One region of the Pseudazoarcus sp. NS34 genome, then DNA from elsewhere that is predicted to be linked to it. Evidence: riboswitches for the same ligand, from Rfam matches in the RefSeq annotation. Region 1 holds a riboswitch; the other holds the start of a gene.
The links. Region 1 has a riboswitch for thiamine pyrophosphate ahead of AC6H0N_RS00380 (3-oxoacyl-ACP reductase). Riboswitches for the same ligand answer to the same signal wherever they lie in the genome.

Region 1 (5,623 bases):
CTGCAATGAAAAACGGGCCTCGGCGTTTGCCGAGGCCCGTTCTTTTTATGGTGTTCGAGCCGGTGGCTCGCCACCGACAGTGATCAGATATGTTCCTGACTGAGCGTACGCGTGCTCGCCGACAGCGAGTCCAGATCAAAGGCCGCGTTGCCGCGGCGCACGAAGCGCAGCGCGTAGATCACCACCACCGGCACCACCGCCGCCAGCAGGAAGGATTCGAGCAGGTAGGTCATCGGCGCACCCGGCATCGGGAACATCACCAGACCGGCCACCAGACCCGCCAGCGTGCCGACCATGGCCGAAAAGCCGTCGTGCGCGCGGCTGAACAGCCCGAAGAACACCGGGAACGCCGCCGCCGCGCACAGCAGATCGGCCAGCAGGAAGAGGTACAGGACGCTGAATCCCTGCGCCGCCACGATCAGCGCCGGGATGGCCATCACCACCACCAGCCAGCGCGCCAGACGCAGCAGGTTGGCCGGACTGGCCGTGGGCATGGCGCGGCCCACATCCACCGCGACGATGCTGGAAATGGCGCTGATGCCGGTATCCACGCTCGACATGACCAGCGCGATGCCCAGCGGAATCAGCGCAATCGCCAGCCACAGCGGCATTTCCGACAGGATCACGGTGAACAGGGCGATGGAGCTGTCGCCATCCGGCGTGAGCGCCATGAAGGCCAGGCCGAACAGACCCATGATGAAGATGAACGGCACCACCAGCACGCCGCCCAGCAGAAAGCCGCGACGCATGGACGGAATGTCCTTGGCCGAGTAGATGCGCTGCCAGTTGCCCTGGTGGAAGATGCCGGTCAGCAGGATGGCGAAGAAGAAGGTCAGGCCGGCCTTGATGCCGGCCATGTCGCCCAAGTCGAGCAGGCGCGGCGCGGTTTCCTGCAGGCGCTCGACCACCGGACCGAAGCCGCCCGTGACCTGCCAGCCGAGCCCGATCAGCGCGCCCACCAGCGGAATGATGATGATGACCTGCATCTTGTCGGTGAAGATCGACGCGCGCAGCCCGCCGTAGGTGGTGTAGATCAGCGTCGCCACCATCACGATGGCCGCGCTCACCCACAGCGGCACCGGCGCCAGCAGCTGCACCAGCTTGCCGATGGCGGTCAGCTCGGCGGTGAGCGCGATGAACATGTAGAAAATCATGATCAGCAGCGTCAGCCAGTACATCGGCCGGCCGTAGCGCGCGATGAGGAATTCGGTGAGTGAATGGCCATTTGGCATCAGCTCGCGCATGCGCTTGCCCAGCGGAATCATCGCGATGCGCGGCGACATCGAGCCCAGCGCATAACCGATGACGGCGGCCAGACCGCCCCAGGTCGCCGCCTGCGCCGGCGAGAACAGAATCCACGCGCCCAGCGACGAGGCCAGCAAGGTCATGATGGTCGCGACCGACCCCTGACTGTTGCGGGCGACGATGTATTCCTCAAGGTTGCCGCGATAGCGGCGGGCATAGGCCATGCCGGCAATGGCAAAGGCTGCTGCAAAGAAGGTGAGCCACGTGATGGCGGCTGGTGCGCTGAGCATGCTGCGGGACTCCTGAAACGGCTATGGACGGAGCCCGCGCTCGGTGAGGGCGGTGCATCCTTCCTTACGCCGGTATTACCCGGATCAAGTATCGGGGTCATGGCTGGCGCCATCTCTCAGCCGCATGCGGCTCCCCCAGGATCAAGGCGCGGATTATACGCCTGCGAGCGGGCGCAACACACCCGCCCAGGCCGCCCGAGTGCTCTTCCGTGATAAGGTTTGCGCCCGACACGGGGTGTCCTGCATCTGCGGACTGAGATCACACCCGTCGAACCTGATCCAGCTTGTACTGGCGAAGGGATGTCCTCACGCACCGCTCGTGCATCCCCCTTGCCAGCTTCATCACAAGGGAAAAGCATGTCCAGCCATTCCGCGCCCCTCGCGCAACAACTCGTTCTCGTCACCGGTGCCGGTCGCGGCCTCGGCGCACACATTGCCCGCGCCTTTCTGGCGCATGGCGCCAAAGTCATCGTCAATTACCTGAACAGCGCCAGCGCGGCCAACGATCTGGTCAGCACCGCCGCACCGGGTCAGGCACTCGCCATCCAGGCCGACGTAAGCGACCCCGCCGCCGTGCAGGCCATGTTCGAGCGCGCGCAGACGCACTTCGGCCAGCCGGTGACCACCGTGGTCAACAACGCCCTGCCCGCTTTCAGCTTCAACGGCGACGCCCGCGAGCACGCCGACGTGCTGCGCTGGGAGAGCATCGCGCAGCAGATGGAAGGGGTCGTGCGCGGCGCGCTCAACACCACACAGATCGCGCTGCCGGGCATGAAGCAGGCCGGCTTTGGCCACATCATCAACATCGGCACCAACCTGTTCCAGAACCCGGTCGTGCCCTACCACGACTACACCGCCGCCAAGGCCGCGCTGCTGTCGCTCACGCGCACGCTGTCGCAGGATCTGGGGCCGGATGGCATCACCGTGAACATGGTGTCGGGCGGCTTGCTGCGCACCACCGATGCCTCGTCCGCCACACCCGAAGCCGTGTTCGACCTGATCGCCGCCAGCACCCCGCTGCGGCGCGTCACCACGCCCGAGGAATTCGCCGACGCCGTGCTGTTCTTCGCCTCGCCGTGGTCGCGTGCCATCACCGGGCAGAACCTGGTGGTGGACAGCGGGCTGGTGAAGAACTGAGGCCACCACCATGATGCACATCAACCTCTTCCTGTTCGGCTGCGGCCATCACAACGCCGCGTGGCGCCACCCGGATTCGCCGGTCGAGCGCCTCGGCGACATCCGGTTCTATGAGGAAATGGCGCAACTGGCCGAGCGCGGCAAGCTCGACGCCGTGTTCCTGGCCGACGGCCACGCCGCCGTCAATCTCACCGACGGCCCACGCTGGTTCCTCGAACCGGTCACCATGCTCACTGCCATGGCCCGCGCCACCAGCCGCGTCGGCCTGATCTGCACGGTATCGAGCACCTTCTACACACCCTTTCATGCCGCACGCCTGATCGGCTCGCTCGACCATATTTCGGGCGGGCGCGTGGGCTGGAACGTGGTCACTTCGATGTTCGACGCCGAAGCCCGCAACCACGGCTACGAAGCCATGCCCGGTCACGCCGAGCGCTACGCCCGCGCCGACGAGTTCATCGAAGCCGTGCTGGCGCTGTGGGACAGTTGGGACGACGGCGCGGTGCTCAACGACCGCCACGGCCTGTATGCAGACCCCGAGCGCGTGCGCAAGATCAATCACCACGGCCAGCACTTCCTCGTCGACGGCCCGCTGACCGTGCCGCGCCCGCCGCAGGGCAACCCGGTGCTGATCCAGGCCGGCGCGTCGGACGAAGGCCGCGCGCTGGCCGGCAAGTACGCCGAAGCCATCTACGCCGTCGCCTACGACCTGCCCTCGGCACAGGCCTACTACAACGCCATCCGCGAAAGCGTGAAAGCCGCCGGGCGCGACGCACCGGTGCCGATCCTGCCCGGTCTCGTCACCTACGTCGGCTCCACCGAAGCCGAAGCAAAGGCCAAGCAGCGCGAACTCGACGAACTGCTGCCGACTGAGAGTTCACTGCGGCAACTACAGACCTTCATCGACCAGGACTGCACGAACTGGGAACTCGACGCCCCCGTGCCGCCGCTGCCGCCGCTCGAAGCCTTCAAGGGCCCCAAAGGCCGCTACGCCACGGTGCTGCGCATCATCGAAACCGAACAGCCCACCGTGCGCCAGCTGCTCGGCCGGCTCGCGGCCGGCGGCGGCCACTGCACCATGGTCGGCACACCCGAGCAGATCGCCGACAAGATGGAGCACTGGTACCGCAACGGCGGCGCCGACGGCTTCAACCTGATGCCCCCGGCCGAACCGGGCAGTGTGGAAGACTTCGTCAATCACGTCATCCCGGTGCTGCAGAAGCGCGGCCTGTTCCGCCAGGACTACGAGCACGCCACGCTGCGCGGCCATTTCGGGCTGAGCCGGCCTCCCCGCTCGCCTGGCTGATACGCAGGCCTCAGGCAATTCGACCGCCGAACGGCACCCTCGCGGTGCCGTTCCTTTTTGCCCACACCTCTTCAAGCCTCGGCATGACTGCGATAACATGAGAACAATTCTCAATCCGAAATAGCCAGCCAACCCTCCCGGGGCCAGCCACGCTTTCGTCTCCCGGAGAAACTCGTGAGCACGGCTGCCCGCCCCACCGACCCCATTGGCAACATGTATGCCCAGCACAACGGCTGGCTGCAAGGCTGGCTGCGCAAGAAGCTGAACTGCTCGCATCAGGCTGCAGATGTTGCGCACGAGACCTTTCTCAAACTGCTCACGGGCCGCAGCACCAGCCACATCCGCGAGCCGCGCGCCCTGCTGACGCACATCGCCAAGTGTTTGGTGATCGACCACTGGCGGCGTCAGGAAGTGGAGCGGGCGTACCTCGACAGCATTGCCAACCTGCCCGAACCGCAATCGCCCTCGCCCGAATCACGCCTGCTCGTGATCGAGGCCATTCTGCGGGTTGATGCAATGCTCTCGGGGCTGCCGCCGCGCACTCGCGAGGTGTTTTTGCTGGCGCAGCTCGAAGGGCTGACGCTGGTGCAGATCGCCGAGCGTACCGACACGCCGGTGATCACCGTGCGGCGCCATATCCAGAAGGCCTTGCTGGCCTGCATGACGGCACTCTGAGCGCACCGCATGACAACCGCCGACCAGCCCGAACACAAACTTCTTCAGGAAGCTGCAGAGTGGGCCACCACCGTGTGTTTCGGCTCGCCGTCGGATGCAGAGCGCCGCGCCTTCGAGCGCTGGCGCACGCGCAGCCCGGCACACGAAGCCGCATGGGCGCGCCTGCAGTCTGTGTTCAATGCCTTCGACCCGCTGGAGGATGAGGCCGGGCGGGCCACGCTCAATGCCCTCCAACGCTCGCGGCGCCGGCGCAGCTTGCGCGCGCTCGGCGCAGTGCTCGTTGCCGGGCCGGCTGGCTGGCTGGCGTGGCAGCAGGCTCCCTGGCAGGCATGGACAAGTGACGTGGCCACCGCCACCGGCGAGCGCCGGCAGATCGATCTGCCGGACGGCTCCAGCCTGGTGCTCAACAGCGCAAGCGCCGTAAACATCCTGTTCAGCGCCAGCGAGCGCCGCGTCCGACTCGTGCAAGGCGAGATTCTCGTCACGACCCGGCCCGACCCCCGCCCGTTCGTAATCGAAACCCCGCAGGGCATCGCGCGCGCGCTCGGCACGCGCTTCAGCGTACGCCGGCTCGATGAGCAGCTGGCGCGTGTTGCAGTGTTCGAGAAATCGGTGCGGATCGAGCCCGGCAACGCCCCCGCGCACACCCTGCAGGCTGGCGAGCAAGCCGACTTCGCCGACAACGGGCTGCAGGCCACCGCGGCGGTCGAAGCCAATGCCGCGCTGTGGGAGCGCGGCATGCTGCTGACGCGCAACATGCCGTTGGCCGACGTTGTGGCTGAGCTGGGGCGCTATCGGCGCGGCATTTTGCGCTGTCACCCGGAAGTGGCCGGCCTTCGCGTATCCGGCGCAATCTCGCTCGACGACACCGATTCGGCCCTGGCTGTGCTGGCCGAATCGCTGCCGCTGCGCATCGAACGTGTCACCGACCTGTGGGTCACGGTGGGGCCGCGTTGATCTATCGGTTACA
Region 2 (5,623 bases), on a different contig from region 1:
TGCTGGCCGCGCGCTATCGCCGCGCCGGCCCCATCGTGCTCGGCATCTTCGTGGCGACGATCGCCAACCACGCGTTTGCCGGTGCGGTCGGCACCTGGCTCACGCAGTTGCTGGGGCCCGACGTGCTGCGCTGGGTGCTTGGCATCGGCTTTCTGGCGATGGCGGTGTGGACCCTGATTCCAGACAAGCTCGATGCCGACGATGTGCAACTCAAGAGCGGCATGGGCGTGTTCACGACAACACTTATCGCCTTCTTCCTTGCCGAGATGGGCGACAAGACCCAGGTCGCCACGGTTGCGCTGGCCGCGCAGTACGAGGCCTTCGTGGCCGTCGTGCTCGGCACCACGCTGGGCATGATGATCGCCAACGTGCCGGCGGTACTGGTCGGCGACCGTCTGGCGCACCGCATGCCCATCCGGCTGATCCACGCAATCGCTGCTGCGCTGTTTGCGGTGCTCGGCGTCGTCGCCCTGAGCGGGGCCTGGCAGGGCTGAAACGCCGCCCGAACGACGTTTTGACGGCAAAATCTTGATCTGTGTGGTTGTCAGCACCCGGCGTGCTGAGATAGTCTTCGCACCTTCGTTGGGGGTGCCCGCAATCGCTTGAGCGGGCTGAGAAAATACCCTTGGAACCTGAACCGGTTAGCACCGGCGTAGGAAAACGCGCAATGAACGCCTGCTCTACTCCGCTCCGCGGCCTGCCCGCCCAGCCCCCTCGTTCGACAGGGGGCCAGCAATGACCCGCAGCATTCCGAACGTTGTCAGCATCGCTGGCGTAGACCCCAGCGGTGGCGCCGGGGTCCTGGCTGATCTCAAGGCCTTTTCGGCGCTGGGCGCCTATGGCTGCGGCGTCATTGCCGCACTCACCGCCCAGAACACCCAAGCCGTCACCGGTGTACACACGCCGCCGATCGACTTCCTGCGTCTGCAGATCGACACCCTGTTTGCGGATGTCGAAATCCACGCCGTCAAGCTGGGCATGCTCGGCACCGCCGACATCGTGCGCACCGTGGCCGACCGTCTCGAGCACTTCAAGGCATCGTTCGTGGTGTGCGACCCGGTGATGGTGGCCAAGAGCGGCGATCACCTGCTGGCACGCGAAGCCGTGGCCATGCTGCGTGAGGCACTGCTGCCGCAAAGCTTCATGATCACCCCGAACCTGCCCGAAGCCGGCGTGCTGCTCGAATGCAGCGAGCCCGACTCGGTCAAGGCCATGTATCGCGCCGCCGAACGCCTGCGCGAACTGCTGCCGACCACGTCCCAGCGCTGGGTGCTGCTCAAGGGCGGCCACCTGCCCGGCGGCGAGCTGATGGACCTGCTGTTCGACGGCGATCGCATGATCGAACTGCCGGCACAGCGCATCGAAACCAAGAACACCCACGGCACGGGCTGCACCCTGTCCTCCGCCATCGCAGCCCTGCTGCCTCAGTCCGCCGGGGGCCTCGCCCCGGTCGAAACCGCGGTACGCAGCGCACGCGACTATCTGCTGCGCGCCATTGCCGCATCCGGCCAGCTCTCGGTCGGCAGCGGCCACGGCCCGGTACACCACTTCCACGCTCTGTGGCGCTGACGCGCCGCTGATTGCTGGTTCGCGGCCGCCCTGGCCGCTCGTCCGGGTGTACTGATGCACAACACAAGCACATGCGCGTACGCGTGCGCATTCCGCCCGGCTCCTCGTCGCCATTCACATGGCATACAACGCTGCAGGAGACGTTCATGAACGCCAATGAGAAATTCATCGCCGCCAACGCCCACGTGGACGCGGCCGCAGTCGCGCCGCTACCCAATTCACGCAAGGTCTACGTCCAGGGTTCGCGCTCCGACATCCGCGTGCCAATGCGCGAGATCACGCAGAGCGACACCTCGGAATCCATGGGTTTCGAGCACAACCCGCCGGTCTATGTGTATGACTGTTCGGGGCCCTACACCGACCCGAATGCCCGCATCGACGTTCGCTCGGGCCTGCCTGCACTGCGTCAGGCCTGGATAGCGGAGCGCGGTGATACCGAGCAACTGGCCGACCTCAGTTCCGAGTTCGGCCGCCTGCGCGCTGCCGACAAGTCGCTGGATGAGTTGCGCTTCCCGGACCTGCACCGCCAGCCGCTGCGCGCCAGGGCCGGCGCAAATGTCACGCAGATGCACTACGCGCGCCAGGGCATCATCACGCCGGAGATGGAGTTCATCGCCATCCGCGAGAACCTGAACCGCGAGCAGTACATCGAGTCGCTGCGCGCGGCCGGCCCCAAGGGCGAGAAGATGGCCGCGATGATGCTGCGCCAGCACCCCGGCCAGAGCTACGGCGCCAGCCTGCCGCAGACCATCACGCCGGAATTCGTGCGTGACGAGGTCGCGCGCGGACGCGCCATCATCCCGGCCAACATCAACCACCCCGAATCCGAGCCGATGATCATCGGCCGCAACTTCCTCGTGAAGATCAACGGCAACATCGGCAATTCGGCCGTGAGCTCATCGATCTCCGAGGAAGTCGACAAGATGACCTGGGGCATCCGCTGGGGCTCGGACACGGTCATGGATCTGTCCACCGGCAAGAACATCCACGAGACGCGCGAGTGGATCATCCGCAACAGCCCGGTGCCGATCGGCACGGTGCCGATCTATCAGGCGCTGGAGAAGGTCGACGGAAAAGCCGAAGAGCTGACCTGGGAAATCTTCAAGGACACGCTGATCGAGCAGGCCGAACAGGGCGTGGACTACTTCACCATCCACGCCGGCGTGCTGCTGCGCTACGTGCCGATGACCGCCAACCGCCTCACCGGCATCGTGTCGCGCGGCGGCTCGATCATGGCCAAGTGGTGTCTGGCGCACCACAAGGAAAGCTTCCTCTACACGCACTTCGAGGAAATCTGCGAAATCATGAAGGCCTACGACGTGAGCTTCTCGCTCGGCGACGGCCTGCGCCCCGGCTCGATCTATGACGCCAATGACGAAGCGCAACTGGGTGAGCTAAAGACGCTGGGCGAGCTGACCCAGGTGGCGTGGAAGCACGACTGCCAGGTCATGATCGAAGGGCCGGGCCACGTGCCGATGCAGCTCATCAAGGAGAACATGGATCTGCAGCTCGACTGGTGCAAGGAAGCGCCGTTCTACACGCTGGGACCGCTGACCACCGACATCGCGCCGGGCTATGACCACATCACCTCGGGCATCGGCGCCGCGCAGATCGGCTGGTACGGCACGGCCATGCTTTGCTACGTAACGCCCAAGGAGCACCTCGGCCTGCCGAACAAGGACGACGTGAAGGACGGCATCATCACCTACAAGCTCGCCGCCCACGCCGCCGACCTGGCCAAGGGGCACCCGGGCGCGCAGATCCGCGACAACGCACTGTCCAAAGCGCGCTTCGAATTCCGCTGGGAAGACCAGTTCAACCTCGGCCTCGACCCGGACCGCGCGCGCAGCTTCCACGATGAGACGCTACCCAAGGACTCGGCCAAGGTCGCCCACTTCTGCTCCATGTGCGGCCCGCACTTCTGCTCGATGAAGATCACTCAGGATGTGCGCGAATACGCCGCTCAACAGGGAGTCGACGAGCAGGCGGCGCTGAACAAGGGCATGCAGGAGAAGTCCATCGAGTTCGTGAAGACCGGCGCCAGGGTCTATCACAACATCTGACGCGGCTTTTTCATCGGTAATCAATGGGCCGCCGTGAGCGGCCCGTTTCCATCTGGAGGACAGAAACATGGACAACGAACTCAGCACTCGCAGCTGCACCCCGTGCCAGGGTGGCATTCCGCCACTCGGACCGAGCCGCGCGAAGGAACTGCTCGCCTCAACCCCCGGCTGGAGCCTGCTCGACGAAGTACGCCGGCTGGAGAAGCGCTATACCTTCAGCAACTTCCGCGAGGCGCTGGATTTCGTCACGCGCCTGGGCGAGCTGTCCGACCGGCAGGGCCATCACCCTGACATTTCCTTTGGCTGGGGCTGGGCGACGGTGTCGTGGCAGACCAAGAAGATCAAGGGCCTGCACGAGAACGACTTCATCATGGCCGCCCGAACAGACCGGCTTGAAACGCCCCGAAATTAGCCGGGGATACCTATAAACCACACCTGCGCGCAGCCAACGCAATCCGTACTTGTCCCTACAACGGATTCCGATAGACTCGGTTGCCGCCCCAGCCGGAACTTGATTGATGCACTCCCAGCACCACCTCCCCACCAATCCAAAACGGATGTACTGACCCATGTGGTCGCCGGTGCTCGCCGCGCTGCTCTACAACGCTGCCCTGCTGCTGGCGATGGTGCTCGTGTTCGAGCTGGCCACCGGGCGCTTCCGGCTCGACCGCAGCCGCCGCACGCAGTTGCTGATCGGCGGCGTGCTGGGCCTGATCGCAATCGGCGTGATGAAAGCCCCTTTGGTGCTGACCGAGGGCGTGGTCTTCGATACGCGTACCGTCATTTTCGGCATGTCGGGGCTGTTCTTCGGCGCGTTGCCGACGGCCGTGGCCGCAGTGATTGCCGGCGCCTACCGCTACAGCCTGGGTGGTGGCGGCGCCCTCACCGGCATCCTCACCATCCTTGCCGCCTCGCTAATCGGCATATTGTGGCGCGCACGCATGCGCGGTCCGCTGGAAGACATGCGCGGGCGCGAGCTGTATGCGCTGGGCATCGTCGTGCACGCAGCCATGATCGCGCTGATGATGACGCTGCCGGGCGGCGCCGGCCCGGCCGTGATTGCTGCCATCGGCCTGCCGGTGATGATCGTGCACCCGGCAGCCACCGCCGCGCTGGGCATGCTGCTGGCCAACCGCCTGCGCCGCGACCGCAGCGAGCATGAGCTCGAGAAGAACGAGGCCTTGTACCGGTCATTGGTCGACAGCCTGCCGCAGAACATCTTCCGCTACGACCTCGAAGGGCGCATCACCTTCGCCAACAAGGTGTTCCAGGAAACGATCGGCAAAAGCGAGCAAGAGCTGATCGGCATGAGCGTCTATGCCCTGGCCCCGCCGGAGCTGGCCCAGCACTACCGCTCGATCGACGCCGAAGTGATCAGTTCGGGAGAATCGGTTTCACTCACCGCCACCCACCCGTCGGGCCGCACTGGCGAAATCGTGCACGTGGAAATCGTCAAGGCGCCGATTCGCGGCGCCGACGGCACTATCGAGGGCCTGCAGTGCGCAGTGGTGGACGTGACCGACCGCAAGCAGACCGAAGAGCGCATCCATCGCCTGGCTTATTACGACACGCTCACCGGCCTGCCCAACCGCAGCCTGCTGATGGACCGTCTGACGCAGGGTCTCACCGCTCACCTGCGCAGCAATCAGATCGAAGCCTTGATGCTGCTCAACATCAATCGCTTCAAGATCATCAACGACGCGCGCGGCTACCGCGTCGGCGACGCCTTGCTGGCCGCCTTCAGCGCACGCCTGGAAGGCCTGCTGCACGGCGGCGACACGCTGGCACGCATGACCGGTGACGAGTTCGCGATCTTGCTGCCGGACACCTCGGGCAATCCCGACCGCGCGAGCCGCCGCGCCTTGAGCGTGGCCGAGAAAATTCACTCCGGATTGCGCGAGTCGCTGGCCATTGATGGCGAGGAGTTCGCGCTGACGGTCAGCATCGGCATCACGCTGTTTCCCGAAAGCGGGCCGGAAGAGTCGCCGGAA

Region 2: it holds a riboswitch for thiamine pyrophosphate, as region 1 does, so the genes downstream of both, thiD (bifunctional hydroxymethylpyrimidine kinase/phosphomethylpyrimidine kinase) here and AC6H0N_RS00380 (3-oxoacyl-ACP reductase) in region 1, are expected to answer to the same signal.

The regions. Positions count from the first base shown of each region.
Region 1 covers NZ_BAAKIZ010000001.1:80,745-86,367, forward strand. The annotation lists gene AC6H0N_RS00375 (sodium:solute symporter family transporter) at 84-1,535, opposite strand; TPP riboswitch at 1,580-1,682, opposite strand; TPP riboswitch at 1,757-1,853, shown strand; gene AC6H0N_RS00380 (3-oxoacyl-ACP reductase) at 1,893-2,672, shown strand; gene AC6H0N_RS00385 (LLM class flavin-dependent oxidoreductase) at 2,683-3,978, shown strand; gene AC6H0N_RS00390 (sigma-70 family RNA polymerase sigma factor) at 4,153-4,653, shown strand; gene AC6H0N_RS00395 (FecR domain-containing protein) at 4,663-5,610, shown strand.
Region 2 covers NZ_BAAKIZ010000004.1:129,806-135,428, forward strand. The annotation lists gene AC6H0N_RS13990 (TMEM165/GDT1 family protein) at 1-494, shown strand, start outside; TPP riboswitch at 575-676, shown strand; gene thiD (bifunctional hydroxymethylpyrimidine kinase/phosphomethylpyrimidine kinase) at 736-1,569, shown strand; gene thiC (phosphomethylpyrimidine synthase ThiC) at 1,716-3,632, shown strand; gene AC6H0N_RS14005 (4a-hydroxytetrahydrobiopterin dehydratase) at 3,700-4,044, shown strand; gene AC6H0N_RS14010 (putative bifunctional diguanylate cyclase/phosphodiesterase) at 4,202-5,623, shown strand, end outside.